Regions from separate parts of the Thalassospira sp. ABL2_045 genome, predicted to be linked through region 2. Evidence: riboswitches for the same ligand, from Rfam matches in the RefSeq annotation. Region 2 holds a riboswitch; the other holds the start of a gene.
The links. Region 2 has a riboswitch for glycine ahead of gcvT (glycine cleavage system aminomethyltransferase GcvT). Riboswitches for the same ligand answer to the same signal wherever they lie in the genome.
Positions count from the first base shown of each region.

Region 1: it holds a riboswitch for glycine, as region 2 does, so the genes downstream of both, ACXAIA_RS10440 (L-serine ammonia-lyase) here and gcvT (glycine cleavage system aminomethyltransferase GcvT) in region 2, are expected to answer to the same signal.

Region 1 covers NZ_JBSWYV010000006.1:28,827-44,007, reverse strand. Annotated here, with positions in the region: gene ACXAIA_RS10475 (methyltransferase domain-containing protein) at 1-526, opposite strand, end outside; gene ACXAIA_RS10470 (hypothetical protein) at 657-845, opposite strand; gene ACXAIA_RS10465 (RNA pyrophosphohydrolase) at 930-1,475, opposite strand; gene ACXAIA_RS10460 (divergent polysaccharide deacetylase family protein) at 1,515-3,044, opposite strand; gene ACXAIA_RS10455 (S41 family peptidase) at 3,103-4,404, opposite strand; gene ACXAIA_RS10450 (murein hydrolase activator EnvC family protein) at 4,401-5,768, opposite strand; gene gpmI (2,3-bisphosphoglycerate-independent phosphoglycerate mutase) at 5,746-7,338, opposite strand; glycine riboswitch at 7,611-7,716, shown strand; glycine riboswitch at 7,720-7,842, shown strand; gene ACXAIA_RS10440 (L-serine ammonia-lyase) at 7,912-9,351, shown strand; gene ACXAIA_RS10435 (dihydrofolate reductase family protein) at 9,514-10,047, shown strand; gene ACXAIA_RS10430 (hypothetical protein) at 10,085-10,738, opposite strand; gene fabG (3-oxoacyl-ACP reductase FabG) at 10,817-11,596, opposite strand; gene ACXAIA_RS10420 (phosphotransferase enzyme family protein) at 11,850-12,851, shown strand; gene ACXAIA_RS10415 (aspartate aminotransferase family protein) at 12,848-14,182, shown strand; gene ACXAIA_RS10410 (DeoR/GlpR family DNA-binding transcription regulator) at 14,211-14,984, opposite strand.
Region 2 covers NZ_JBSWYV010000001.1:862,926-878,106, reverse strand. Annotated here, with positions in the region: gene ACXAIA_RS03965 (protein-disulfide reductase DsbD family protein) at 200-2,413, shown strand; gene ACXAIA_RS03960 (redoxin family protein) at 2,630-3,109, shown strand; gene ACXAIA_RS03955 (hypothetical protein) at 3,205-3,609, opposite strand; gene ACXAIA_RS03950 (protein phosphatase CheZ) at 3,821-4,741, opposite strand; gene gcvPB (aminomethyl-transferring glycine dehydrogenase subunit GcvPB) at 4,944-6,440, opposite strand; gene gcvPA (aminomethyl-transferring glycine dehydrogenase subunit GcvPA) at 6,437-7,792, opposite strand; gene gcvH (glycine cleavage system protein GcvH) at 7,795-8,166, opposite strand; gene gcvT (glycine cleavage system aminomethyltransferase GcvT) at 8,235-9,377, opposite strand; glycine riboswitch at 9,406-9,513, opposite strand; glycine riboswitch at 9,517-9,614, opposite strand; gene ACXAIA_RS03925 (hypothetical protein) at 9,718-10,275, opposite strand; gene ispH (4-hydroxy-3-methylbut-2-enyl diphosphate reductase) at 10,534-11,481, shown strand; gene ACXAIA_RS03915 (homoserine kinase) at 11,517-12,485, shown strand; gene rnhA (ribonuclease HI) at 12,511-12,960, shown strand; gene ACXAIA_RS03905 (putative bifunctional diguanylate cyclase/phosphodiesterase) at 13,229-15,181, shown strand, end outside.

The sequences.
Region 1 (15,181 bases), on a different contig from region 2:
GGCGCATGATGCGTGCAGCATGCATGGCGGCCGCCACTTCCTTGCGCCAGTCCATGCCGGTTTCGCCGATCAATTGGTGGCTGGGTGCCAGGAAATTGTTGGGCACCTGAATGGCGATGATACCGCCGGGGCGGATATGCTCAAGAAGACGGGGAAACAGTTTCGAATGATCGGGCACCCAATGAAGGGCCGCATTCGAAAACAAAAGATCAACCGGTTCATCGGGCTGCCAGTCAGCAATGTCGGCCTTTTGCCAGGTGATGTTTTCATCGCGCTTGCGCGCGGTTTCAAGCATCTCGTCTGAGGAATCGACCCCAACGATGCCGGGTCCGTCCGCTGTGCCCGCGCCATAGGCATCGGCAAGAACGGCGGTCACCGATCCCGGGCCGCAGCCTAGATCGACAATGTGACGGGGGGAAAACCCGTTTGCCGATTTGGGCAAACGTGAAATCAGATCGATGGCCGGTCGCAGGCGCTCATTGCCGAACAAACCGTAACGGGCAGGGTCCCAATGTGTATTGCTCATGGGAAACTCTTATCGCGTTTCGGGGGTCGTTTGAAGCATTGAGGTGACGAAACCCCAAAGACTTGCGCCCCGAACCAGAGAACGGGGCGCAGCAAACCGGACCAGAGGTCCTGTCACATTCCGTCAGCGATTAGTGATCAGCTGCTTCGAGCTGGTCATAATGGCCTTTGATCAGATGGAACATGAACAGCACGGCGCCAATGAACATCGTAAGGCCGACGAAGTAGGAATAGCCGTCGTGCGAACCTGACGCATAAAACAGGCCAAACAGACCGACCACGATGGTCAGAACACCAAAGATCAACCGATCCATACCCATGCTGGAACTCCTCTAAGCCGAATGTGAGTTATAATAAGCAAAATGTAGCGAAAACTGTGCAGCGATCAAGCCGCAAACATCGTTTTATGCCCGACCCATTTCACGAATTCTTTGCGGTACATCATGAAATTCGGCCGCAATTTGCAAATAAACCGGCCTTTTGAACGGCACGATCAGGTCCGGCAGGGTCGCCAGATCATTCCAGCGCCAGCTATCAAACTCCGGATGCGGCACATCAATATTGATGTGCTTGTCCTTGCCGGTGAAGCGCATGGCAAACCATTTTTGCTTCTGGCCGCGATACTTGCCCTTGAACGCTTTGCCAATCAGATGTTCTGGCAAGTCATAGGTCAGCCAGCTTGGTGTTTCGGCAACGATTTCGGCCTTGTTGGTGCCGATTTCTTCTTCGAGTTCGCGCATGGCGGCCTCAACCGGGGTTTCACCATCATCAATGCCGCCCTGTGGCAATTGCCATGCGCCTTCAAACCTGAACCGGTTGCCCATCCACACCAGGCCGTCAGCGTTAAACAGGGCAATGCCGACACACGGTCGATAGGGAAGATCGTCAGCCGTGACTTTATCGGGGGTAACGGTTTCCGTCTTTTTGGGTTTATCGGACTTCTTTGCCATGATTTCTCCTGACGGACGGGCCGGGTGGTCCGGCATCTGTCACTCGTTCTCGATTGTGTTGGCGGGTTCTGCGTTTTCTTCTTGGGCTGCCTGCTCGGCCATGACTTCGCGTTCGCGTTCCTCGGCTTCAAGGCGGGCGGCTTCGGCCTCGTCAGCGGATTGCGGTGTAACTTGCTGACCGGTAACCGCACTGACCGGGACAAGAACCACACCCTGACGGCGCAGGCGGAAGGCCCAGTTGCGCAGACGCTGGATCGTGACCGGATAGGATTGGGCAATCCCGACGGCAACACCGGTGCGTTTGGCCATCTCGACCAATTCGGCCAGGCGGCTGTCGATCTGGCGGCGGCTTGGCGTTTCATCAATGATCACATTGCCAATCGCATTTGGGGTGTCGGCATTTGCCGCCAATTGGGCGCCATAGCTGGCCACACCGCTGCCCGATCCTTCGACATACATCAGCCCCGTGCGCGAGATGAATTCGATCACCGGGCGAATGGCGCTATCAAGGCTGCCAAATTTCGAACCCTGACGGCTGACCAGTCCGGCATATCCTGGGAAACGCGCCAGAAGCCATTCAAGCCGGACAAGGTTTTCACCCTCGGACAGGGATGTCAAAAGTGCGCGCGGGCCGGGGTCGGAAAGCGGGAAGTCGGCCGGTTCCATCGGAAGTTCAAGGAAGACTTCATGGCCCATGGCGCGCGCTTCGCGGGCAACCGTTTGCAGATCGCGGGCATAGGGCGAAATCGCTAGCGAAATGTTAAGCGGCAGATCATTGATCGCCGTTTCGGTACGCTGTTCGTTTAGGCCGACACCGGTCAGCATCACGGCGACGACAGGTGTGTCTTCGGGCAGTTCAAACGGGCGCTTATAGGCATCAAATGGCGTTGTGCCATCATCGCCAATACGCGGGATGCGGCCAAAACTGCCTTCTTCGTCAAGGCCCGGCAGCGGCGCCGGGCGCAGCGGATCGGGTTCGATCGGTTCGTCAAGCGACCCTTCTTCTTCGATCAGGGCGGCGAGTTCTTCGGGGGTCGGGGCATCATTGCCATTGGTGCCGTCCGCGCCCGGGGTGCCGATCAGATCGGATACGCCATCAAGGTCGCCTGCGATGTCTTCGGCAGACTGGCCGTCGCCATTTTCGCCGTTGGCGGCTTCCTGTGCGGCGCGGTCGCGATCCTGAACATCCTGAACGCCGCGTGCGATTTCTTCTTGCAGTTCGCGCTCCGTACCCGGAACAGTCATCGTCGATTCAGGTCCGCCGGTATGGAAAAGCCGCCAACCGGTTTCAGGATCCAGAATCGGGATCATCGCCACAGCGGTTGCACCAAATGGTGACAGGAAAAGCGTAATGATCAGCATTTTCGACAGCCAGCTGCGCCGTGATTTCGGGCGCTTTGGCAGTCGTTTGAACTGGACTTCTATCGGCAGTTCGTCAAAGGGCAGGTCATCAAGATTGACGTCGTCTTCATCTTCGTCGGCGTCAGTCATCCCCTCGCCAAGGTCTTCGGCCAGATCATCGGCCATTTCCCCGTCGATGTCGCCGTTCTTCTTTTTTCGGAACGGCAAGGAATTTAGGATTTTCCTGAACACGAACAGTCAGTCTCTCACGATGCCGGGCCCACCCTTATCCATTCGGACGTGGGCCAAACAGGGAAATACCCCGGATCATGTCAAGCGCACGTGACAGCTGATAGTCATCAATCGCCAGCTGTTCGGCCTCGTCACGGCGGGAATTTGCATCCTGTTCCGCATCGGTGATGCCTTCGTCCTCGTTGCGAAGCGCCCCGCTAAGGGATGCTTCTGAACGACGGGTGTCGGCCTCGATGCTTTCGACACGTGCCTGCGGAACGATGATGTCCGGCACGATGCCCACTTCCTGAATTGATTTGCCTGACGGCGTGTAATAGCGCGCCGTGGTCAGGCGAAGGGCGACGTTGCCCGGCATTGGCAGGATGGTCTGAACCGATCCCTTGCCGAAGCTGCGCGTGCCCATAATGACCGCACGGCGGTGATCCTGAAGCGCGCCTGCGACAATTTCGGACGCCGAGGCAGAGCCATCATTGATCAGAACCACGATCGGCAGACCTTTGCTAAGGTCACCGGTGCGCGCGTTGTAGCGTTCGGTGTTCTGGGTGTCGCGCGGACGGGTCGAGACGATCTCGCCCTTATCAAGGAAGGCGTCTGATACCGAAATCGCCTGATCAAGAAGACCGCCCGGGTTGTTGCGCAAGTCGATCACCAGACCCTTGATTTCTGGGCCGATGTCTTCGCGCATGTCGCCAATGGCGCGCTGCAGGCCGCTAAAGGTCTGTTCGTTGAATTTGGTGATACGGATATAGCCAACATCGTCTTTTGGTTCGGCACGCACCGACTGGATCTTGATCACGGCCCGGGTCAGAGTGACGTCAAACGGGGTCTGTTCCCCCTTGCGGATGATGGTCAGGACAATGTCGGTATTGACCTTGCCGCGCATCATCTCGACCGCATCATTAAGCGTCATGCCGCGAATGGCGGTGCCGTCGATGTGGGTGATGAAGTCGCCCGGCTGCAGGCCGGCCTTTTCGGCTGGCGTGTCATAGATCGGTGCGATGACTTTGACAAAGCCATCTTCCATCGTGACTTCGATGCCAAGGCCGCCGAATTCACCGCGGGTATCGACCTGCATTTCCTCGAAATTATCCATGTTCAGATAGGAGGAATGCGGATCAAGCGATGTCAGCATGCCGTTGATGGCGGCTTCGATCAGTTGTTTGTCATCGACATCTTCGACATATTTGCCTTTGACCTGTTCGAACACGTCGCCGAACAGATTAAGCAGGCGATAGGTCTCCGCCGAGGAGGTTGAAGATTGCGCCAAAACTGGCGACGCAAGGCCGAAAGTCATGCCGGTCGCGAGTGCGAGTACTGCCAATCGTGAGGTTTTCATCCACTTACCTTGCCGTTTTTCGAGGCCAGCCATGGAAGCGGATTGATTGCTTCCCCGTCCTGGCGCATCTCCAGATATAGTTTTGGCGAAGTTTCACCCATAATACCAACAGGTTCGCCCGCCAACAGATATTGTCCTACCACACTGTCGAGCCGATCAAAACCGGCGATAAGGCTATGGTATCCTTCGCCGTGTTCGATAATCAAGAGGCGGCCGTACCCGCGGAAGGGGCCGGCAAAGACAACTTTGCCGTCAAAAGGTGAGACAACCTGCGCATTTGCGCGGGTGCTGATCTCAATTCCCTTGGATCGGTTGACGGTCAAGCCATCCGGACCGCGCGATTTTTCACCAAAAAGTGTAACCACTTTACCACTGGCAGGCATCCTGAGGTTGCCTTGCGCCAGGGTAATTGAACTGCCAACGGCGAATTCTTCTTCGTCATTGCCGTCGTTGGCGTTGCTCGGAGCACTGCTTACTGGCTCAGTCTTGCTCTCGGGCGGTGGCGGGGGTGTGTTTTTCGCAATCGTTGTTGCGCCCAGCATATCGGCATCCGGTTCGGTGCTTACAGTTGCGCGCATTTCAGGACGTGCGCGCGGCATCGGCAGGCCTTCGGCGCGGTTTTGCAGATTGCGCAAAAGCTCGCCCAGTGATTTGGCCTCATCGGCAAGCAGGCTGACCGCCTTGGCAGCTTCTTCGGCTTCGGCTTCTGTCTGGGCACGCAGGCGGCGCTTTTCATCAAGCAGGGCAGCAAGGGATGCGCGTTCCTGCTGCAATTCATCGGTCGCACTGGCGACATCACTTCGCCGTTCGCGGATGTCTTCGCGTAGCGTTGCGATTTCTGTCAGTTCCTTGCGCAGATCACGTGCATGTTGCTCGACCCCGGGCAAGGCGGCCTTGAGCAATACGGCAGAGCGCAGGGTATCTTGCGGTGATGTCGGCAGGGCAATCACGGCTTCGGGCGGGGTGGTCGACAGGCGCTGCAGGGCCATCAGGATGCGGGCATATTGCCCGGCCTTGTCTTCAAGGCTGGTGGCAGCGGTTTTTTCGCGCGCTTCAAGCGTTTCAAGCTGATCTTCGAGATCGGTCAAAGTGGTTTCAAGGCGCTGGGTGCGTCTGGCGACTGAAATCGCCTCGGACTGAAGGGCTTGTTCCTCGGTCCAAAGTTCACGCGATTTGCGCGACAGGAATTCTTCCTGTTTTTGCTGTTCGGAAAGCTGGCTTTCAAGTTGATCAAGCTGCTGATCAACCTTTTGCAGCGATTGGGCAAAAGACGGCGCTGCCCCGTTCGCAAACAGCACCGCAAATGCGGTCAGCGCAAACAGGGCGATCTTCGAGACTGATTTAGCTCGCAAGAAGCGCGTCATTCTGTTTCAGGCCCTTAAGCAAGGGTTTGCCGGTCATCTCGGCCGGTTGTGGCACGCCCAGCAATTGCAGCAAGGTCGGTGCGACATCGGCCAAACGGCCATCTTCCAATGTTACCCCTTCCGGAGCGTTAACAAGGATGGTCGGAACGAGATTAAGCGTATGTGCCGTGTGCGGTTCGCCGGTTTCCGGATCAACCATCACTTCGCAATTGCCGTGATCAGCGGTGACAAAGGCAACGCCACCGACCGATTTGATCGCGTCAATCACCTTGCCAAGGCAGGTATCAACCGCCTCGGCCGCCTTCATGGCGGCTTCAAGGATGCCGCTATGGCCGACCATGTCCGGGTTGGCGAAGTTCAGGATGATGGTGTCGTATTTTTCCGCCTTGATGGCCGCGACCAGCTTTTCGGTCACTTCCGGTGCGGACATTTCCGGCTGCAGGTCATAGGTCGCGACCTTGGGGGATGCGACCAGAATGCGGTCCTCGCCCTCAAATACCTGTTCTTCGCCGCCGTTAAAGAAGAACGACACGTGCGGGTATTTTTCAGTTTCGGCGATGCGCAGCTGCTTCATGCCGGCCTTGGAAACCACTTCGCCAAAGATGTTTGGCAGGGTCTGCGGCGGATAGATCGCATCCATGTATTTTGCATGTTCGGACGAATATTCGACCATCCCGGCCTGCACGGCGAAGTTTACCGGCGTGCCGCGATCAAAGCCGTCAAAGTCCGGCGCACAAAGGGCGGCGAGGATTTCACGCGCCCGGTCAGCTCGGAAATTGGTCATCAAAAGACCGTCGCCATCCTGCATACCGGCGTAATCGCCAATCACGGTCGGCAGAACGAATTCGTCGGTGGTGTCAGAGCCATAGGCATCGGCAATCGCGGCCTCGGCACTTTCGGCTGTGCGGCCATCGGCATAGTTCGCGCCCTGAACCATGGTGAAATAGGCCTGGCTGACACGTTCCCAGCGATTGTCGCGGTCCATCGCATAATAGCGGCCCGTAACCGTCGCGATTTCAACATTGGCATCGCCGATCAGGGTGCGGAATTTCTCAAGGAACTTGGGGGCACTTTTCGGCGGCGTGTCACGGCCATCAAGATAGGCGTGGATTTTCACCGGCACGCCTGCACCGGCGATGATTTTGGCAAGGGCTGCCATATGTACCTGATGGGAATGCACCCCGCCTTCGGACAGAAGACCGGCAATGTGGCAAACGCCGTTGGAATCGGACAGCTTGGCGATGATCTTTTTGACGGTGTCGGTTTCGGCGATGGTGCCGGTTTTGACCGCCTCGTCAATTTTGGGCAGTTCCTGCATGACCACGCGGCCGGCACCGAGGTTCATGTGACCGACTTCCGAGTTGCCCATCTGACCTTTGGGCAGGCCGACATCCAGACCGCAGGCCTTGAGGAACCCGGTCGGATTGTTGGCGTAAAGGTCATCCCAGACAGGCGTGTTGGCAAGCGCAACAGCGTTGTTCTTGCTTTCTTCGCGATACCCCCAGCCGTCCAGAATGCACAGCACCACAGGGCGCGGGCGCTTTACGGAATTCTTGTCAGTCACGTTCATAACCCCACAGATAAAGGAAAAGGCTGAATGTCCCGTAAATATGGTGACTTAGGGGATATTTCGCCATCAATCCCGTCATGCGGGCAGGGTGGGTCTACCTTCGCGCACAACAGGTACATGAATTACACGGGCAATTTAGCACGATTGCCGGTGCTTAACAGCATCCGCCGCAGAAAATTTTGCAGATGCAAACCAGTTCTTTTGACAGTGTCTAAAGACGCAGATAGTGTTCAATCTGACGGTGAACCTCTGAGGTGGCAGAAATGCCATTTCGCACCGTGACGGGAGAGTTCGGATATCACGCGATTTGCATGATGTGCGGCGCCGAAGGAGCAATGCCTCATAAACACTCTCAGGCAGATGGACCGTCACGGATAGAGGCTCTGGAGAGAGAAACCAAAAAGCGTCAGGGAGAAGACGCGATATGGTTTCCACCGAAGGATGAACGCCAGTTGCCCGATATTTATCGGACGGTGGCAGATAATCTCAGGTCAAGGGACAGAGGGGGCAAAAACACCGGTTCGTAAACAGCGCGAAAACAAGCGCTTTACTGAGCCGTGAAGGAGGCCCTTGATGACAAATCCCGCAACCGATCCCTCTTCGGGATCGCAAGACAATTCCCAACATGACGTTAACCTGTCGGTTGTCGACCTTTACACCATTGGCATCGGCCCATCGAGTTCGCATACGGTTGGCCCGATGCGCGCGGGATATCGTTTCTGCCTTGAACTCGAAGCATGCAATCTTTTGCAAAATACCGGCAGTGTCGTGGTGGATCTGTATGGCTCGCTTGCCCTGACCGGCAAGGGGCACGCCACCGATACCGCTGTCATCATGGGGCTGAATGGCAAACGCCCGCGCAATATCGATCCCGACGACATCGTGCCAACGGTCACGGCGATTGATGAAACCAGCCTGTTGCAGCTTTATGGGCAGTATCCGGTGGCGTTTAACCGCGATACCAATCTGGTGTTTCATTTCACCGAAACTCTGCCGCAGCATCCCAACGGCATGCGCATTACCGCCTTTGACCGCGATGGCGTGAAAATCCACACCCAGGAATATTTCTCGGTCGGGGGTGGCTTTATCGTATCGAGCGACGACCACGGTGCGGAATATTCCGGCGATAACATCACCCTGCCATTTCCGTTTTCCTCGGCCGATGAGCTGATGGAAATCTGCAAGCGCGAAGGTCGCTCGATTGCGGAAATCATGATGGAGAACGAGCAAAGCTGGCGCAGCCCGGAAGAAACCATCGCCTTTGTTGATCGTGTCCATGACGCGATGATGAGCTGCATTGATCGCGGCATTCGCACCGATGGCATTTTGCCAGGCGGACTGAACGTCAAGCGCCGGGCATCAAACCTTTATAAGGAACTGACTGAAAAGCCCGAAGCAGGCCTGCGTGATCCGCTGACCGTGATTGATTGGGTCAATCTTTATGCGCTTGCGGTCAACGAAGAAAACGCAGCAGGTGGCCGGGTTGTGACTGCGCCGACCAATGGTGCTGCGGGGGTTATTCCGGCGGTTCTGCGCTATTACGAAAAGTTCGGCGCCAACGCCAATCAGCACAATATCCGTGAATTCCTTCTGACCGCAGCGGCCATCGGGTCGATCTATAAAAAGCGTGCCTCGATCTCGGCCGCTGAAGTCGGTTGTCAGGGGGAGGTCGGCGTAGCCTGCTCGATGGCGGCCGGTGCGCTGTGTGCGGTTCTGGGCGGCACGCCCGAGCAGGTTGAAAACGCCGCCGAGATCGGCATGGAGCATAACCTTGGCCTGACATGCGATCCGATCGGCGGTCTGGTGCAGGTGCCGTGCATCGAGCGCAACACCATGGGCGCGGTCAAGGCGATCAATGCCGCACGTCTGGCATTGCGCGGTGACGGGCAACATACCGTGTCGCTGGACAAGGTGATCGAAACCATGCGCCAGACGGGACTCGACATGCAAAGCAAGTACAAGGAAACCAGTCAGGGCGGCCTTGCGGTCAATGTCAACGTGGTTGAGTGCTAAACCCAATTCTTAAGAATAGGGCAGAAAGCCGGGCTTTTTCGCATGTGTCATGGAAATGACCCGGTTTGCTGCGATTGTTTCTTGCGACTTGTGGTTGGTGTTTTGCTATGATTTGCCGATTAAAAATAGGGGCAAAGACCCCAATATCGGTTGGACATAGACATGAGCAAAAAACTGTTCCGCATTTATATCGCGGTCAGTCTGGATGGCTTCATTGCGCGCGCCAATGGTGCGGTGGACTGGTTGGGTGAATATGACCCGGCCGAATTCGGCTTTGATGACTTTCTGGACTCCGTTGGCACGTTGATCATCGGGCGAAACACCTTTGATCAGGTGATGGAATTTGGCGACTGGCCCTATGAGGCCCGTCGCACAATCGTTCTGACATCGCGCGATCTGCCCCGTGACCGGCCCGCTAATACAGAGGCCTATGGTGGCAGCATCATCGAACTGGTCGATCAGCTGCGCGACCGCCGAACCGGGGATGGCGACATCTGGGTCGTTGGCGGCGGCAGTGTGGTGACACAGTTCCTGTTTGGCGGGTTTGCTGATCAGTTGGATATCTTTACGATCCCGGAAGTGCTGGGGGACGGGATATCGCTGTTCGGGCGTGACGCCGGGGGGCTTAAGCCCCGCCTGTTGGCGTCCGAGCGATACAATTCCGGCGTCGTACGCAGCCAGTACGGTTTGGCATAGGGTGTTTCGTTTGACTAGGCACGGAGCTTGGGCGTTTTCAGAGAGTAGCTAGGTCTAATAGTGCTTCTTCGAAGACGCCTTTACTCTTGCATGTGATCCCATCGGCTCCAGCACCCTGCTCTTGCGTGGAAAAGGATACTTGAGAGCTATTCATTTCCTGATGGTAAGCGGTGACCCCGGTTATCTTCACTTGAATGTTCAACACATAGCTAGCATTAGCCCGCATGAGAGTCTGAGACGAATTCAGTGGGGCAATATAAATGTTTGCTCGTCCTTCAAGGCTAGTTTGCCTTACTCGATCTACTATGTGATTTGTGCCTTCGACGCCAAGCCAATGACTGGAGCTACCCGCAACAGGATAGGTAAACGTTTGGGTTCCGCGAGCAGGGTGCTTGGACGTAATCGTTGTAGTGCCGCATTCGACATATTTTGTCGGGTCATTGGCTGAAAACGAGACGTTGATAATCCTACTCTCTTTAGAGATGTTATTGATTACGAAGAAACTTTGGGAGAGTTCTTTTACATATTCATCCCACACAGCTTCGAAGTCTGCTTCTATCGTGATCTCGTTTGTGCCTAACGAACTGGAAAGGTCCGGTGGGGAATAGTTTACCTGACTTCCAGCACACCCCGAAATCACCAGAACTGTCGACAAAGCTAACCAAAGGCGTACCGAAATCCGGCGGAACATTGCAACCCCCAAGTGTTGTTTCTTCTGAGAAGAATATTACTTTGAGATCGCATTGAAAGTTCTCTTAAGGGTAGCTGCTTAAATCTCTTCAAGTGCCTCAAGCGATTCCGGCAGGATCTGACCGCCATCGACGACGATTTGCTGGCCGGTGATATAGGCCGCTTCATCGGATGCAAAGAACAGGGCGGCGTTGGCGATATCTTCGACACTGCCCAGACGTTTGAGCGGGATCGAGTTCGCCATGGAATCAAGATATTCCTGACCCAGGTCCGCCAGCCCCTCTGTCATGATATTGCCGGGCATGACGGCATTGATCGTCGTGTTATAGCGTGACAGTTCCATGGCCGCCGTCTTGATAAAGCCAAGCTGACCGGCCTTTGATGCGCCGTAATGCGACCAGCCCGGATAGCCCGTCACTGGCCCGGTGATCGAGGATGTAATCACCACGCGGCCCTTGCCGGTTTTTTCGAAATAGGGGATGCAGGCCTTCACGCACAGGAAGCTGCTTTTGAGGTTGGTCGACATCACCTGATCCCAATCATCGGCGGTCATATCAACCATCTTGATCTGCGGGAAGATACCGGCATTGGCGCACAGGATATCAATCCCGCCAAAGGTCCTTGCGGTGTAGTCAGCCAACGCGCTTACCTGATCGAAATCCGACACATCACACAGGAACTTGTCACCGGTGCCCCCGGCGGCCTTGATTTCATCGACGGTGGCTGCCGCGTCCTTTTCGGTGCGGGCGGCAATCATGACATTTGCGCCCTTGCTGGCAAATACCATGGCAATGCCCTTGCCAATGCCCTTTGAGCCACCGGTGACGATGACGCTTTTGCCGGAAATCGAAGTAAGCATGGTCGATCCTTTCGTGAAGTCATTGGGCAATGCGCCTGTGCTAGATGTGTTCTGTGCTGCGGATTGCCGGTTCCCTGATTGTGTGCTGCGTTATGTTTCCTTGATGATTGGGCGAAATATTCCGTGATGCAACAAAAAATGTTGCAAGTTACACATTTTGTGCCGCATTATTCACAAAATGGCAGGGAGACGGCCCCGAAACGGCGCGACAACTCGTTTTGCACGGCCAGCAGAAAGCGACAGGAGGCATCGGTTGGGCGGCATTTACGATGACAACATGATTGATGTCCTGAAAAAGGGCGCGGAATCGGTCCTGCCCGGTTGGGGGATGGGCGTGAATACCGATGTGTCGCTTTTGACCGTGTCGGAGAATGCGACTTTTCTCGCGACCGATCCCGATAGTGACGCAAAGCTGATCTTGCGGGTGCATCGGCCGGGTTATCACACGCGGGCGGAAATCGAATCTGAGCTGGCCTGGATCAATGCCCTGCGTGCCAGTGATATCGTCGATACTCCCAAGCCGCGCCTGCGTAGTGACGGATCATTGGTCGCCGAATTTGATCAGGACGGGGGCAACCGCCATGTGGTTGCCTTTGATTTCATGAGCGGCGAAGAACCTTCTGCCGATGAAGCATTGGTCGATGGCTTTTTCAAGTTGGGCGCGATCAGTGCACGTTTGCATGGACATGCGCGGCAATGGACGCGCTCGGTCAATTTCGTGCGCAAAAGCTGGACGTTTGACACCACGCTTGGGGCCAATCCGCATTGGGGGGATTGGCGCGCGGCCCCCGGTCTTGATGAAGATGGCTTGACCTTGCTTGAACGGCTTTGTGTGCATCTTGATCAGAAACTGGCCGCCTTTGGCATGGGCAATGATCGCTATGGCCTGATCCATGCTGATTTGCGTTTGGCGAACCTTCTGGTCGATGGTGATCGGCTGGGTGTGATCGATTTCGATGATTGCGGCTTTGGCTGGTTTGGCTATGACTTTGCTGCCGCAATCAGCTTTATCGAGCTTGATCCGATTGTCCCGGCCCTGAAAGAAGCATGGATTGAAGGGTACCGAACTGTCGCGCCGTTTTCGGCTGCTGACGCGGCAATGCTGGATAGTTTTGTCATGCTGCGGCGTTTGCTTTTGACCGCGTGGATCGCAAGTCATCCGGAAACACCGACCGCGCAGGAGATGGGCACGGACTTTACCGCCGGAACCCTGCAAATGGCGCAGGATTATCTCACCGTCGAGAGTGCGAAATGAAACCTGCGCGCCCCATCCTTGATATGAATGCCTATGATGGCAAAACGTCCATCGGCCACCCACCGGCCGGTGATGACCTATTGTCGCGCCGGACCCGGAATTTCGGGGCGGCATCGGTTTTGTTTTACCGCGATCCGATTGAAATGGTGTCGGGGTCTGGCTGCTGGATGACGGCGGCAGATGGCACGAGCTATCTTGATTTTTATAACAACGTGCCCTCGGTCGGGCATTGCCACCCGCGTGTGGTTGCGGCCATGGCCGATCAGGCCGCCAAGCTTAATATCAACAGCCGTTATCTGCATCAGACGACCGAGGAATATCTGGATCGCCTTAAGGCGACATTCCCCGATTACCTTGAAAATATCGTCCTGACCTGCAGTGGCAGCGAGGCCAATGACCTTGCGCTGCGTATTGCCCAGCGGTCGACAGGGGCGCGCGGCATCATCGTGACCGAGTCCGCCTATCACGGCAATACGAGTGCGGTGACAGAGATTTCGCCATCCGCACTCAAGCGCGGCAATCTGCCCGATCATGTCGTTGCCGTTCCGGCACCGAGCAAGCTGAGCTATGGCGATGATGTCGCGGCGGGCTTTGCTGATGAGGTCCACAAGGCCGCACTGGTTTTGCAGGATCGTGGCCATGGGGTTGCGGCCCTGATTGCAGACAGCATTTTTTCAAGTGACGGCGTCTTTTCAAATCCGCGCGGGTTCTTGCGACTGGCGGTGGCGGTGGTTCATCGTTGCGGCGGGATATTTATCGCTGATGAAGTCCAGCCGGGCTTTGCGCGAACCGGCGATGCGTTTTGGGGCTTTGATCGCCACGATGTCGAACCCGATATCGTCAGCATGGGCAAACCGATGGGCAATGGGTTCCCGATGGCCGGTATTGCCGTGCGCCCGGAACTGCTAAGCGCATTTTGCGAGGATGTCGGATATTTCAATACCTTTGCTGCAAGCCCGGTGGCATCCGCAACGGGCTTGGCGGTTTTGGATGTCATCCGTGATGAAAACCTTCAGAGTAATGCAGCGCTTTGTGGCAAGTCGCTGCGCGAAGGGTTGATGCATCTGGCCGATATTGATGGTCGCATCAGTGATGTGCGTGGTGCCGGGTTGTTCCTGGGGGTGGACCTGTCCCCCGATGGTGATCCGGCCAAGCCCAGCGGGCAGCTGGTTGGTGACGTGATCAATGCCATGCGCGAACATCGCGTTCTGATCGGGGCGGCCGGAAAATATGGTCAGACGTTGAAAATCCGCCCGCCACTATGTCTGAAATCGTCAGAAGTTGATTTCTTTATCGAGGCGCTGGCGAAGTCGCTGCGCGCCTGCCGCTAGGAACGCATGACCGGACTGAATTCGGGGATTAATTGCTGTTGGCGGCCTTGATCGTGCAGCCGCTTTCGCGGATGGTTTCACCCAGCACGCCCATCGGGTGTTCATCCGTGACCAGAACGTCAACCGCTGTCCAGTCGCAATAACGTGCCGGGAAGGCCTGATTGAACTTGGTGTGATCGGCAACAATCATGCTACGGGTCGCGCGTTCCATCATGACGGAATAAACATCAGCCGCCTCGATCAATGCATCACTGGCGCCGTCGCCATCAAGGCCACTGGCGCCCAGAATGGCCCACTCCACCCGATAGTTTTCCAAAAACCGCACTGTTTGCGCACCATGCATTGCACCTTCCTGGGCGTGGTAAACGCCCGGTGCCATGATCACCCGGATGGTCGGGTTGATGGCAAGAACCGTGGCGACGCCAAAGGAATGGGTGATCACGGTAAGATCGGTCATGGTCACGGCCAGCCGTTTGGCCACATGCACCGTGGTTGCACCCGATCCGATCATGATGTGGCGCGCACCGGCCAGAATCGGGACGGATTGTTTGGCGATGCTTTCACGCTCTGTGATGTGAAGCTGATGGCGTTCATTGAGGCCCGGCTCGCTGGCCTGACGGCGGACCGCCCCGCCATAGGTGCGGTTGATCAAGCCTTGCGACGTCAGCTCGTCAAAGTCGCGCCGAATGGTTTCATTCGAGACATTCAGTCGTTCGGCCAGATCCGCGATCCGAAGGGACGGTTCGTGGTCCAGTTCGCCAAGAATGCGTTGTTGTCGAAGGGATTTCTTGTTTGACGCCATGGCACGATGATAATGCCCGCACCAGCATCACGCCAGCCGTTTTACGCAAGGTACTTAGGGTCAGGACCTATTAATTTGATTGGAATGGCAGAGTTTATGTTTGTGAAATCCAAGGAAAAGCCCGCTGGGCGGGTTGGTATCCCGCGCGAGGGGTTTAACGTCGGAGTTTGCAAACATGAACTCTGTCCTTCGGATCG
Region 2 (15,181 bases):
TAGGCAGCAAACCTGTCATGCGCCAATGAACGAGGTCGCATTTGCTCTGGATCATGCCAAGCCACACGACAGCTGTGTTAGTGATAGGACGTTCACATAGTCGTGGCTTGATTTGAACGCGGGCTCGAACTACGCCTGTTTTGTGCCACAAGTTTGGCCCACACTGCGCCAACCGCTTTTCGTGCTTAAGGAACAACACGTGCTTCGCCACCTGATCGTCCGCCTGACATGTATGTTTGCCCTCTGCCTTGCGACCATCGGCGCGACAACCGCTGCCATGGCGGCATCGGATATGGCAACCGACTGGATAGATGAGGATTTCACATCTGTTCGCCTGATCAGTGCGCAAACCGAAACCGGCGGCAAAGAAACACTGCGTCTCGGCCTTGAATATGAATTGCAGCCCGACTGGAAGATTTACTGGCGCAGTGCCGGTGATGCTGGTTTCCCGCCGCAACTGGACTGGACCGGGTCACAAAACGTTGGCGACGCAAACATACTGTGGCCTGCCCCGCATCGCTTTTCGATCTTTGGTCTGGAAACATTCGGCTACAAGGATCAGATCATCCTGCCGATTGATGTGACGATCCCTGATCTCGCACAGTCCGTATCGATCCGTCTCAATGTTGATTATCTGGTCTGTAGCGACATCTGCATTCCGGCAACGGCCAACTTCAATCTCGACATTCCGGCAGATGCCACTGACAGCACCGGCGCATCCATCACCAGCACCCATGCCCATCAGATCGAAAAATTTGTCTCGCGCGTGCCGCTTACGGGCAACGGTCTTCCCATCGATATCACAAGCCTGACCACCGCAAACTCCGGCGATCAGACCGGTCTGCGCCTTGGCATCCGCGGCCTTGATACTACTGGTGTCGCCATTGACGACATCATTATTGAAAGCGACCTTCGTGCGGGCTTTGGTCTGCCAAAACCTGCGGCCATCAACGACAACAGCGCCGATATCAAATATTTCGACATTGCTGTGATGGGATTGGCCGAAGACCAGTCGCTAAGCGACGAAGCCGTTACCGTCACGATCATTGCCGGTCCGCTATCCATCGAACAAGACCTGATCGTCGGCGCGGTCGACGCAGGCACGGTTACCACGGCATCCTCATCGGCCACGGGCGCAACCGCTGGCATGAGTTTCTGGATGATCGGCCTTTTTGCCCTCCTGGGTGGCTTGATCCTCAATGTCATGCCCTGTGTTTTGCCGGTCCTATCGATCAAGGTCATGTCGGCACTCAAGGCCCGCGAACAGGACATCAACCGGGTGCGCATCGGTTTTCTTGCCAGTGCGGCCGGGATCATCACATCCTTCTGGGTGATTGCTGCGGTTCTGGTTGGCATCAAACTGGCCGGGGGCACGATTGGCTGGGGCATTCAGTTCCAGCAGCCGCTTTTCCTGACGGTGATGACGATCATTCTTGCCCTGTTTGCGCTTAACATGTGGGGCCTGTTTGAGATTTCCGGCCCGGATCAGCTTGGCAACGCGGCCAATGATGCCATCACACGCAGCGAAAGCCACGGCCGCCATATCAGCAGCAACTTCCTGACCGGGATGTTTGCCACCTTGCTGGCCACCCCCTGCTCTGCCCCGTTCCTCGGCACGGCTGTCGGGTTTGCGCTGGCCGGAAGCGTGTTTGATATCTTCTGGATCTTCACGTTGCTTGGCATTGGTTTGGCCCTGCCCTATTTCGCCATCGCCATCCAGCCGCGCGTGGCCCATATCCTGCCCAAACCGGGGCGCTGGATGAATGGGGTCAAATTCGTTCTGGGTCTTGCCTTGGTCGGCACGGCCATCTGGCTGCTCGGCGTTTTGTCGGTCCAGATCGGCATGGGCGGTGCGATCGCGGTTGGGCTTGGCCTGATTGCGGGCGGTATTTTCATCTGGGTACGCAAGAGCACATCGAACCTCCGCCCACGCTTTGCCTTTACCGCCCTTGCCGTCGCGGGCTTTATGGTCGCCCTGTTTGCGCCAGGCTTTTCCAAGCCGCCATCATCACCCAGCACATCATCAGGCAACAGCACGCTTGCCTGGCAGACCTTTGCGCCGGAAACCATCGATACGCTTGTGGCTGATGGCAAGACCGTCGTGATTGATGTCACCGCAGAATGGTGTGTCACCTGTCAGGTCAACAAGAAGCTGGTGCTTGAAAAGCCTGATGTCAGCGCCGCACTTTCGCAGGACCGTGTCGTTCTGATGCAGGCCGACTGGACCCGCCCGGATCAACAGATTGCCGATTATCTGGCGTCCTATGGCCGCTTTGGTATTCCGTTCAACGCCGTGTTTGGCTCGGCGTCCCCCGAGGGCATCCTGCTTTCCGAATTGCTCAGCGTGGATGAGGTTCTTGGCGCGCTTGAGGATGCGAACGGATCAGCAAGCCTTGCCAGCTCGGCAGAGTGATCACATCTGATTGGGGATGCGTATTTTAACCATCCCGGTCTGCAGACAAGGCCTTCACGGGAACAAGTCCGAACATACTGACGTTAAACGTCAAGCAGATGACAGTTCTTAAAAACTCTGCGTGAATGCATTGAATGCCAAGCAGATTTGGTGTTTGATTCGGGCATGCGATCCAGCGCGCAGTCAACGGGATTGCGCCAAATAACGGAGATACCAATGACCATTTCGATCGGTTCTGAACTCCCGGAAGTTACCCTTTTCCGCGCAACCAGCGACGGCCCCGAAGCCGTCAACTCCAAGGAATTCTTCGCAGGACGCAAAGTTGTCCTGTTTGCGGTACCGGGTGCCTTTACCCCGACTTGCTCGGCAAAACATCTGCCGGGTTTTGTCGCCAAAGCCGATGAGATCAAAGCCAAAGGTGTCGACGAGATTGCCTGCCTGGCATCCAATGATGCCTTCGTGCTTCAGGCATGGGCAGATGCCGAAAACGCAGATAACGTCACCATGCTTTCGGATGGCGACCTTGCCTTTGTTGATGCGACCGGCCTTGAGCTTGATCTGACCGGGCGTGGTCTTGGCAAACGAGCCAACCGCTTTGCCATGATCGTCGAAGACGGCAAAGTCACCGATCTTGCCGTCGAAGAACCCGGCGCGTTTGACGTCTCAAGCGCCGAAGCGGTCATGGCCAAACTCTAAGGCCAGCCTACTTTTCAACATAAGTCAAAAGCGCTTAAAGCTCCGCAGCAACTGCGGAGCTTTTTGCATTCCAGATACATTGTCCGGCCACGTGATTAGCGCGGCAGCAGGACCGGTATCGGATCTTCCTTGCTGTCAAAATCGCATTCAAAGGTCGGGTTGGCATGTTTGGCAATGTAATGCACAACACCTTCCCGGAAGCTGCCCTTGATCGGCGACCAGCTCATATAAACGCCACCGCGGGCATCATATTCGCGAATGTCGGGATCACGCGCCAGCTCGGCAAAGCTGTGCCCAAGATCCTCTGTTGCGCCGGCAACAAGCCAGGACGGCTTCAAACCGCCATGCCACAGCAGATAAACACCACCCGTGCCATTCAGACCAAGCTCTGAAACGTCGTCGAGCATAAACAGTCGATAGTAATCCCCACGCGGGCTCTTTCGCCATTTGATATCTTGCGCCTTAGGCTGGCGAATAGCACCAAGAGACCAAAATCCCATACTAACCTCCAAGCACGCCAAAACACGTGCAACCGAATGTTACACGCATCCCAACTTAGCTTCTTATTCTTATAGGTAAGACTTTACCTTAACATATGTAAACGTTTGATTGACAAAAGACGCTGCACAAACGCCTGCCATTTCTCAAACGAAGAAGAGATAGCTAACGCTACTACCTTAAATCACAAGGTAAAACCAAGTATTTTTCGAGTTATTCGAACAACTTATCGATATCGTCCTGGCTGATACCCTCGCCATCAAGCTGCGGGCCGTTCAAAAGATCCGCATCTTCGGGCCGTGCTTCTTCCTCAACTTCGGGTATTGGCAGTTCGCTAAAGGCCTCTTCACCCCAGATCGAGATCATGTTGTGGACACGCTCCTCAACGAACTCAAGCGTGCTGACAACCTTGTTGATGCGCTGTCCGGTAATGTCCTGGAAGTTACAGGCTTCGAAAATCTTGGTGACGATAAAGGCAATCTGTTCGACGTGATCGGCGACAAAGTCACTTGGTGCCGAGTTTTTAAGCGTCATTGTCAGATCATCGATCTGCTCGGCAGATTCCAGAATGGTGTGGGTCGCCATCTCGGTATCCTTGACGATGGCATCAAGTTCCGAGGCAGCACTGACAAGACGGTCATCCTGCGCCTTGGGATGGCGCAACGAGGCAATCTGAACCTTGGCCTTGTGGATGTGCTCGTTCATTTCCTCGATCTGGGTGCGAATCAGTTCCAGATCATCGTGATCCGGCTCGGCAGCCCCCGGACGATTGGAATGCGTCGGGTTGCTTGTCACCGGGTCCGGCAAGGCATCCATAGGGGCATCATTTGATGCTTCTGGCGCTTCGAATGCACTTTCAGCGGCCGCTGGTGCAGCACCTGATGCCATTGCCTGACGCAATTGCGAAACTTCGCCACGCAGGGCGCGGATTTCATCAAGCACCGCCTGGGACATTCCGGCGTTATCGGTCTCACTCGTCGCTGCGGGCAGGGAAACTGGCATCGGTTCGCCTGCACCCATTCCACTTTCCAGCGTCGGGTCGAAAAAGGAATCCGACCAATCTTCAACCACACCGCCGATTCGTTCTTTAAGACGACGTTCGGCAGTGAATACTTTTTGCACGCGACGAGACATGACTGATTTCAAACCTCCGGAACGGACAGCAGTCCGACCTCTAAATCCCCAAACGCGTCTTTGATGACGTCGTTCATTACAATTCCGACAAGTATAAGGGTGCAGATTGCGACAAGTCCAATGGGTTTCAAGTCCAAGTCCTTGAAAAAGAACACCCCGGCCAGAGACCGGGGTGTTTCAAACAGCAAGGTTGCTTGGGTTATCAAGCTGTTTCAGGCTTCCAGCGCAAAACCGGCTTACGTGCAGCTGCCGTTTCATCAAGGCGTCTGCGCGGTGTCAGATACGGTGCATTCTTGAAGAATTCCGCATCACCCGACTCGGCCTTGGCAACAAGAGCCAGAATCGCATCGCAGAATTGGTCGATCGATTCCTTGGTTTCCGTCTCCGTCGGCTCGATCAGCAACGCACCATGCACGACCAGCGGGAAATACATCGTCATCGGGTGGAACCCTTCGTCGATGATTGCCTTGGCCAGATCCAGTGTCGATACACCGGTATCCCTCAGGAAGCTGTCATCAAACAGCGCTTCGTGCATGCAATAGCCCGGGAAGGCAACGCTGAGCTTGTCTTTGAGACGGGCCAGCAGATAGTTCGCATTGAGAACCGCATCACCTGATGCCTGACGCAGGCCATCCGCACCGTGGCTTTTCATATAGGTCAGCGCACGAATGAACATGCCCATCTGACCATGGAAACCTTTCAGACGCCCAAATGGCTGCATGCCATCGTCTTCGTCTGCAGTTTCGACCAGATGGAAACCGTCGCCCTTTTTGACGACATAGGGGATCGGGGCAAACGGGGCCAGTACGTCGGAAAAGACGACCGGTCCGGAACCCGGGCCACCACCGCCATGCGGGGTCGAGAAGGTCTTGTGCAGGTTGATATGCATCGCATCAATGCCAAGATCTGCCGGGCGTACGCGACCGACAATGGCGTTGAAGTTCGCACCATCGCAATAGAAATACCCGCCCGCTTCATGCACCAGATCGGCAATCTTGCGCACATCACGTTCAAACAGACCGCACGTGTTCGGGTTGGTCAGCATGATCCCCGCCACATCATCGCCAAGCTTGGCTTCGAATGCAGCCAGATCAACACGGCCATCCTCGGTTGCCGGGATCGAATCAACCGTAAAACCACAGGCGGCTGCCGTGGCCGGGTTGGTCCCGTGGGCAGATTCCGGCACCAGAACGCGACGACGGTTTTCACCGCGCGCATCAAGGGCCGCACGAATGGCCATCATGCCGCAAAGCTCACCCTGTGCGCCCGCTGCCGGGGACATGGAAACAGCCGGCATGCCGGTCAAAACCAGAAGCCAGTGCGCACAGCTGTTGATCAATTCCAGCGCGCCTTGAACGGTGCTTGCGGGCTGCATCGGATGCAGATCGGCAAGACCGGGCAGACGCGCGACCTTTTCATTCAGTCGCGGGTTATGCTTCATCGTGCACGAACCAAGCGGGAAGAAACCGGCATCAATGCCATAGTTCTTCTGCGACAGGCGCGTGAAATGACGCACGACTTGCGGCTCGGACAGGCCCGGAAGGCCAACGTCGCTGTCACGATCAAGACCGCCAAGACGGGTTTTCGTGCCTGCCGGTTCGGGCAGATCAACACCGGTGCGGCCGGGCTGGCCCTGTTCAAAGATCAGTTGTTCTTCAATAACAAGGCCGCGGTTGCCGGTATGGGTTGTAAAGGTCATGCCAGCGCCTCCTTCAATGCGGCCGCAAGGGCCGCGATATCCGCATCCGTGTTGGTTTCGGTCACTGCCACCAACAGGTAGTTATCCAGATCCGTTCGGTTCGGATACAGACGCGACAACGGCACACCCGCCAGAACACCCTTGGCAACCAGTGCCTCGACGACTTCAAAAGCAGGTTTGGTCAGCTTGACCGTGAACTCGTTAAAGAAGCTGTCATTGACCACCGATGACCCATCAACAGCATCAATCGCATCGGCTGTTTTGCAGGCATTTTCATGGTTCAAGGTTGCCAGACGGCGATAACCATCTTCGCCAAGCAGGCTCATATGCACCGTAAAGGCCAACGAACACAGACCGGAATTGGTACAGATGTTCGAGGTCGCCTTTTCACGACGGATATGCTGTTCACGGGTCGAAAGTGTCAGAACAAAGCCACGCTTGCCGTCCTGATCAACCGTCTCGCCACACAGACGACCGGGCATCTGACGCACCAGTTTCTGGGTGGTGGCAAACAGACCGACATACGGTCCACCATAGTTCAGCGCATTACCGATCGACTGGCCTTCACCGCAAACGATATCGGCCCCGAAGCTGCCCGGTGATTTGACCGCACCAAAGGCAACCGCCTCGGTAAAGACCACGACCAGAAGCGCCCCCTTGGCATGGCAAAGTTCAGCCAGTTTGGTGTGATCCTGAATACGACCAAACACATCCGGGTACTGCACAACCACACAAGCCGTCTGATCATCGATCAGATCGTCAAATTCTTCGGCCGTTGCCTGGTGCTCGGGATGCCCATCACGCCCGGCGACTTCGGTATCGCTGTACTGGCAATAGGTTTCCGTCACTTCGCGGTAATGCGGATGCAGACCACCGGACAGAACCGCCTTTTTACGACGGGTCGCGCGGCATGCCATCAGCACCGCCTCGGCACAGGACGTTGCACCATCCCACATCGAGGCATTGGCAACATTCATCCCGGTGATCGAGGCAACCTGGGTCTGGAATTCAAACAGATACTGCAACGTTCCCTGTGCGATTTCCGGCTGATACGGGGTATAGGCGGTCAGGAACTCACCGCGCTGGATCACGTAATCAACCGTGGCCGGCACATGGTGGCGATAGGCACCAGCCCCCAGGAAACTGGGCACGCTGGACGCCCCCATGTTTTTCCCGGCAAGGGCCAGCATATCGCGTTCGACCTGCATTTCGCCAAGGTGGGATGGCAATTCAACAGGCTTATCGAGCAACGCGCCGTCAGGCACATCACCGTAAAGTTCATCAACTGATGCAGCCCCGATGGTGTCAAGCATCGCAGCGCGATCAGCGCGTGTCAGTGGGAGATAGCGCATGCTTAAAGACCTTCGACGAAGTCTTTGTAGGCTGCCTCATCCATCAGCGCATCAAGCTGGGATTCATCAGCAAGGGACATTTTAAAGAACCAGCCTTCGGATTCCGGGGCTTCGTTGACCAGTGCCGGATTGGCATCAAGTTCTTCGTTGATTTCAACAATCTCACCATCAAGCGGGGCATAGACGTCGCTGGCGGCCTTGACCGATTCAACCACGGCTGCGTCGCCGTCCTTGGTCAGCTTTTTGCCAACTTCCGGCAGCTCGACATAAACAATGTCACCCAGCGACTGCTGCGCGTAATCGGTGATGCCAACGGTCGCAACACCATCTTCGAACTCGATCCACTCATGTTCTTGCGAAAATTTCTTTGTCATTTCCCTTTGTCCCTCTTGATCAATTCAATGCCAATGCGGCGTCGCCGCGCTCTCAAAATTTCGGATACTCAACCGCGGAAATAGCGATGCGGTGCAAACGGAAGTTCAACCACCTCGGCCGGGCGGGCCTTGCCGCGCACCATCAGGTCGATCTTGGTTCCCGGTTTGGAAAACTCGATCGCAACATAGCCCATTGCGATCGGACCATCGACGGTCGGGCCAAACCCGCCTGACGTGATCTCGCCAATCTCTTCGCCGTCTGCATTCAAAATCTGGGTATGTTCGCGGGCCGGGGCCTTGCCTTCGGGCTTGATGCCGACACGCTTGCGATCCGCACCATTTTCAAGCTGATCGAGGATCACGTCAGATCCCTTGAACCCGCCTTCGGCCCGGCGACGCTTGTTGATGATCCAGTTCAGATCACCTTCCACCGGGGTCGTGGTGGTGTCGATGTCATTGCCATACAGGCACAGACCGGCTTCCAGACGCAGCGAATCACGCGCGCCAAGGCCAATCGCCTCAACTTCGTCCTCGGCCAGCAATTTACGTGCAAGCGTTTCGGCATCCGCATTGGGCACCGAAATCTCATAACCGTCTTCACCGGTATAGCCTGAACGGGTCACAAAGCACGGGACGCCTGCGATCTCGATTTCGGCAAAGCTCATGAATTTCAGATCAGTAACCGCAGGCGCAAACCGTGCCAGCACCTTGGCCGCATCCGAGCCCTGCAGCGCCATCAGCGCGCGATCATCGATTTCTTCAAGGGATACGCCATCGCCAAGATTGGCGCGCATATGAACAATATCGTCATCCTTGCAAGCCGCATTGATCACCAGGAACAGGCTGTCACCCGCATTGGTAATCATCAGATCGTCAAGGATTGTGCCATCGTCCTGGGTGAATGCGGAATAACGCGTGCGACCGGGCTTGAGGATCGCAATATCACCGGGCACAAGCTTTTCAAGCTCTGCCACGCGGTTTTCGCCGGTCAGGCGCACCTGCCCCATATGCGAGACATCAAACAGGCCAGCCTTTGCACGGGTATGAAGATGTTCGCCCTTCACACCAAGCGGGTATTGAACCGGCATGGCATAGCCCGCAAACGGCACCATTTTGGCACCGAGTTCAACATGCAGGTCATAAAGGGCTGTTTTTAGCAGTTCGGTCTGTTGATCCACTCTTCCTTCTCCGGGACAATCGTTGCGAAACATAGCCGACCACTGGCCAACCACATTCCCCCTCTGTCTCGGAGCCTGAAAGAATCACAGCCAATGGCTAAACCGGTCTGCTTACATCTTCGGCGAGGTGCGTTTTGATCAGGCTGATCACAGCACCTGCTTTCCAGAGTCCCATCTCCGCGCGGTCCTGTTGCCTGAGAGTTTCCGGGGTGGTTGCTCCTTCGGCGTCCGCATATCCATAAGGACTGCGGCCTCTCCCACGGGGATCATTTGGGTGTGTTTCTATTGTACGGGTTTCCGCGCAAACCGACCAGCCCCTATTTTCCCAAAAGGGGCTATCGACCGGCCCGAAACGCCAAAACTTCCCGATAAATCAATCGGTTCCGAAGCGGCGATTATATTCCAGTTGCTCCGCGCTCAGCTGGAAACCGAGATAGATTTCATAATCCGGACCCGTCCAGACATCATCGAGCGGCACCGAAAGTGTCACCTGCTCATCGCGGATCCGCGCCATGTTCAGATTGTCGGCAAAGGCCATATTGATGTTGAACACCGACTTCTGGATGAAGTTGCCATTCGGGTCGCGGAGCGCAACGAAATATTCGAACTGCACAGTACGATTTTGCGCCGCCGGTCCAAGTTCGGCAGTGATGATCGGGCTGATGATGACATCAAGTTCCTTGTCATCCAGATCATAGCCGCAGTCACCGATATAACCGGTAAATTCCGCCTCAACGATCACATCGGTCAGATCGCGGCCACCGCCACTGAACTCGACCAGCTTCGCCGTATCCTTTGGCAGATAGGCGGCCGGGCAAACCGGTACGGGCTGTTCTTCGAACGGGTTTCCGCCGCCGCACGCACTTAGCAATCCGCCAAGCGAGACCATACCAAATGCAAAAACGCGCCGAAGTCCGTTACCGATTGTCATCCAAGCCTCTATCAAACCAAATGTTTTCAGGCCTGTGTCTTATCCGAACGGCCCGCGCGCAGTCTATTCCCTCACGGGTGTCGGCACAACCCGCTTCAACGGGTCGCGGGAATAGAAAAGGTCAAATTTCCGGCCACAACACGCGGCCCTTTTGCCGCAGAGTCATTGCACCACATGATCAGGCGGGTTATGTAACGACAATGTTTGAAAAATGCGTCGGGAACGCCCGCACGCGATTGGGAAAGCCGGACCTGTATCATGTCTGACAAAGCCAGCCTTCAGATCGTTCTCGCCAACCCGCGCGGTTTTTGCGCCGGGGTCGATCGCGCCATCGAGATCGTCGAAAAGGCGCTCGAAAAATATGGTGCGCCGGTCTATGTCCGCCACGAAATCGTCCATAACAAATTCGTGGTCAATCGCCTGCGAGACATGGGTGCGGTTTTTGTCGACGAACTCGATGCCGTTCCGGACGGGGTTCCGGTGATCTTTTCTGCCCATGGCGTACCGAAATCCGTGCCCGAGGCCGCCGAAACCCGCAAGCTTGAATATCTTGATGCGACCTGCCCGCTGGTCTCGAAAGTCCATCGCGGTGCCGAACGTCATCATGCAGATGGCAAGCATATCCTTCTGATTGGTCATGCCGGCCACCCTGAAGTGATCGGCACCATGGGCCAGTTGCCACTGGGCAGCATGACGCTTGTCGAAACCGAACAAGACGCCGAAACCATCAAAATTTCGGATCCGGACAATCTGGCCTTCGTGACCCAGACAACCTTGTCGCTTGATGACACCGCCAAGATCATCGAAATCCTGCAACGGCGCTTCCCGTCAATCTCGGTCCCGAAAAAAGAAGACATCTGCTACGCGACAACCAACCGTCAGCACGCGGTCAAACTGATCGCCGAAAAGGCCGATGCCATTCTGGTTCTGGGCGCGCCGAATTCCTCGAACTCCAATCGACTGGTCGAAGTCGCCAAGCGCGAAGGCTGCATGCGCTCTGTTCTGGTTGAACGCGCCAAGGAAATCGACTGGTCTGAGCTTGAAGGCATCAAAATCCTTGGCATCACGGCCGGCGCATCCGCCCCGGAAGTTCTGGTCGAAGAAGTTATCGATGCCTGCCGGGAACGCTATGATGTGACGGTCGAAACCATCACGCTCACCGACGAGAACGTCACTTTTAAACTACCGCGCCAGCTTGCCAGCTAACTGCTTACTTTCAGATCAGGACGACAATAAAGCCCATGGCCGTCTATACCGATGTTTCAGACGAGGATATCGCCCGTTTCGTTGCCGAATACGATATCGGTGAAGTGGTTTCTTTCAAGGGCATTGCCGAAGGTGTCGAAAACACCAACTTCCTGCTTCAGACCAGCATCGCGCCCTTTATCCTGACGCTCTATGAGAAGCGGGTAAACCCGGATGATCTGCCGTTTTACCTCGGCCTGATGGATCATCTGTCGGCCAAGGGACTGAACTGCCCGACCCCGATCCATGGCAAGGACGGCGTGGCACTTCGTGAACTCTGTGGTCGCCCGGCTGCCATCACCTCATTCCTGCAGGGCATGTCTCCGCGCCGTATTCAGCCGCACCACTGTGCCGGGCTTGGCGCAGCACTGGCCGAACTGCATACGGCCGGGTCGGATTTCGAAATGCATCTGCCCAACGCGCTAAGTGTCGCGGGCTGGCGCAATCTGTTTGAAAGCTGTCAAGAACACGCCAATGACGAGCTCCCCGGGCTGGGGGATCTGATCGCGGACGAGCTTGATTTTCTCGAAGCCAACTGGCCGCACGAATTGCCCAAGGGGGTTATTCATGCCGATCTGTTTCCCGACAATGTTTTCTTCTTCCCGGGCAAGGAAGAGGTATCTGGCCTGATTGACTTCTATTTCGCCTGTAATGATCTGTTTGGCTATGACATCGCGATTTGCATGAATGCCTGGTGCTTTGAACCCGACAACAGCTTTAACGTCACCAAGGCCAAGAACCTGCTGTCGCATTACAGCAAGGTGCGCCCGATCTCGGATGCCGAAAAGGCGGCCCTGCCGATTCTTGCCCGTGGTGCCAGCCTGCGCTTCCTGCTGACCCGCCTTTATGACTGGGTCAACACGCCGAAAGATGCGCTGGTCACGCCGAAAAACCCGCGTGAATACATCAACAAATTGCGCTTCCACCAACGTGTGGATAACGCAGCGGCCTATGGCCTTGATTAAGGCAGACGGTCAGGGACACCTCAACATGACTTCAGATAATGGCGGCGATAACCGCGTCGAGATTTACACAGACGGCGCATGCAGCGGCAATCCCGGCCCCGGTGGCTGGGGGGCGATTCTGCGCTTCAAGGGCGTTGAAAAGGAAATGTCGGGCGGTGATCCCGAAACCACCAACAATCGCATGGAAATGATGGCCGCCATCAGCGCGCTCGAGGCCCTTAAACGCCCGTGCGTGATCGATATTTACACCGACAGCAGCTATGTGCGCGACGGTATTACCAAGTGGATTTTCGGTTGGCAGAAACGCGGCTGGAAAACGGCGGATAAAAAGCCGGTAAAAAACGTGGAACTGTGGCAACGTTTGCTGCAAGCCCTTGAACCACATCAGGTTGAGTGGCACTGGGTCAAGGGTCATGCCGGACATCCAGAAAACGAAAGATGTGACGAACTCGCACGCCTTGCCGTTCCGCGGTAACGAAATTTTTGCAGATATTCACTATAAATGGTTGAAGCTGAATGACTTCGCCCCAAGATAGATAAGCTTGCGGGCGAGAGTTGTTTATTTGCTAAATTAACGAAATCGAACTTGCGTTTTCATTAAGTTGCGGTTTGACTTGAGACTAATTTAAGGGGAGTTGGCACCCATACGAACGTCGAGTACAGTATATTCGACTAGCCCAAAGTAGGTGCCAGGGAGAGAACGCTTGTCGCGCGGATCGTACGGGTTTTTACAACGAAAGTCCTTGAGCAGTCGGCTGCTGTTTATTGCATTGCCGCTTGTATCGCTGTTCTCGTTGGCGCTTTTCGTTGTCTTTGGCTATGTCAGCTACAAGGTGCTGCGCGATGATCTGAACGGCAAAGTCGAACAGACTGCCGATATTAACGCCCGCGTTCTGGCCACCCCATTCTGGTATCTTGACGTCGACAACATCGAATCAGCGCTCAACGCCATGTCGCGTGATCGTGACATTGTGGCCGTGCAGGCGCTTGGTGCCGACGGAACCGAATTCGCCCATACCGGCGTTTCGCAATCCGAACTGGCCGATACGCTGCGCCTGTCGCGCCGTGTCTATTTCGAACGCAACAATGTCCGTCACGACGTTGGCGAACTGGTCATCTACTTTACCGATGACCGCGTGCAGGACTTGCTGTTCCGCCGCATCGCCATCGACATGATCCTGTTCGGGCTGTTGATTTCGGTCGTGGCCGCCAGCCTTCTGATTGCCAACAAACGCTCGATCAAGGAACCGCTTAACCGTCTGCTGCATTCCATCCGAATGACCAAGCATGGCCGTCTGCGCCGTCCGGTGGAATGGAACAGCTCGGACGAACTTGGCCTTCTGATCCGCGAATACAATGAAATGGTTGCCCTGCAAGGGCAGGCACAGGAAGAAGCCCAGCGTAAGCAGGCCCTGCTCGAAGCCACCCTGCACAATATCGGCCAGGGCATCTGTCTGTTCGACCAGGACCTGAACCTGATGGTCTGGAACGAACGCTATATCGAACTGCTTAATCTGCCGCGCGATCTGGTCAAGGAAGGCACCCCGCTTTCCGATATCCTGCGCTATAACGGCGAGCGCGGCGAATATGGCGATGTCAGCATTCAGGCGCTGATTTCCGACCGTGTTGCGATTGCGCGCCGTCGTGAACCCTATCGCATGGAACGCACCCGCCCGAATGGCCGCGTCATTCAGGTCGATCACAACCCTATGCCGGGCGGCGGTTATGTTGCGACCTATACCGACATTACCGAACGTAAACAGACCGAAGCACGCATGCGCCACCTCGCGGTCCATGACGTTCTGACCAGCCTGCCGAACCGGACCCTGTTCCTGGATCGCCTGCGTCAGGCCTTGCTGTCCGCCCGTCGCTTCCAGCGCGGTGTAACGGTTCTGTTTGTCGACCTTGACCGCTTCAAGGACATCAACGATCACTTCGGCCATGATGTCGGTGACTTGATGATTCAGGAAATGGGGCAGCGTCTGTCGCGCATCATCCGCGATTCCGATACCGCCGCCCGTCTGGGGGGCGATGAATTCGCGATCATCCAGACGGATGTTCAAAACATCGAAGACACCATCGCCCTGGCCCAACGCATCATTGACGAGCTATCCCAGCCCTTCGATTGCCGTGGCATCCGCCTGCATTCGACCGCCAGTGTCGGCATCACGCTGTTCCCGGAAGACGGCGAAAACCCCGAACAGCTGGTCAAGAACGCCGATATGGCGATGTATGCCGCCAAGGCCGAAGGCCGCAACAATTACCGCTTCTTCCTGCCCTCCATGCATGAGCGGGTCAAGGAACGCAAAACCATCGAGGAAGATCTTCGCAACGCGCTCGAACAGGATCAGCTCGAACTTTACTATCAGCCGAAAATCGACTGCCGCACCGAACGCGTCGTTGGCGCGGAAGCACTTGTGCGCTGGCACCATCCGGAACGCGGCCTGATCCTGCCGGGCGAGTTTATTTCCGTGGCAGAGGAATGCGGTCTGATCAACCGGCTGGGTGCCTGGGTGCTTGAACGCGCCTGCAAACAGACGCAGGCCTGGCGTGAAACATCGCTTGCCGGCATGCGGATTGCCGTCAACCTGTCCCCGGCCCAGTTCCAGGACGCCGAACTGGTCGACAGTGTCACCAAGATCGTCAAGGACACCGCCCTGCCCGAAGGCACGCTGGAACTTGAGATCACCGAATCC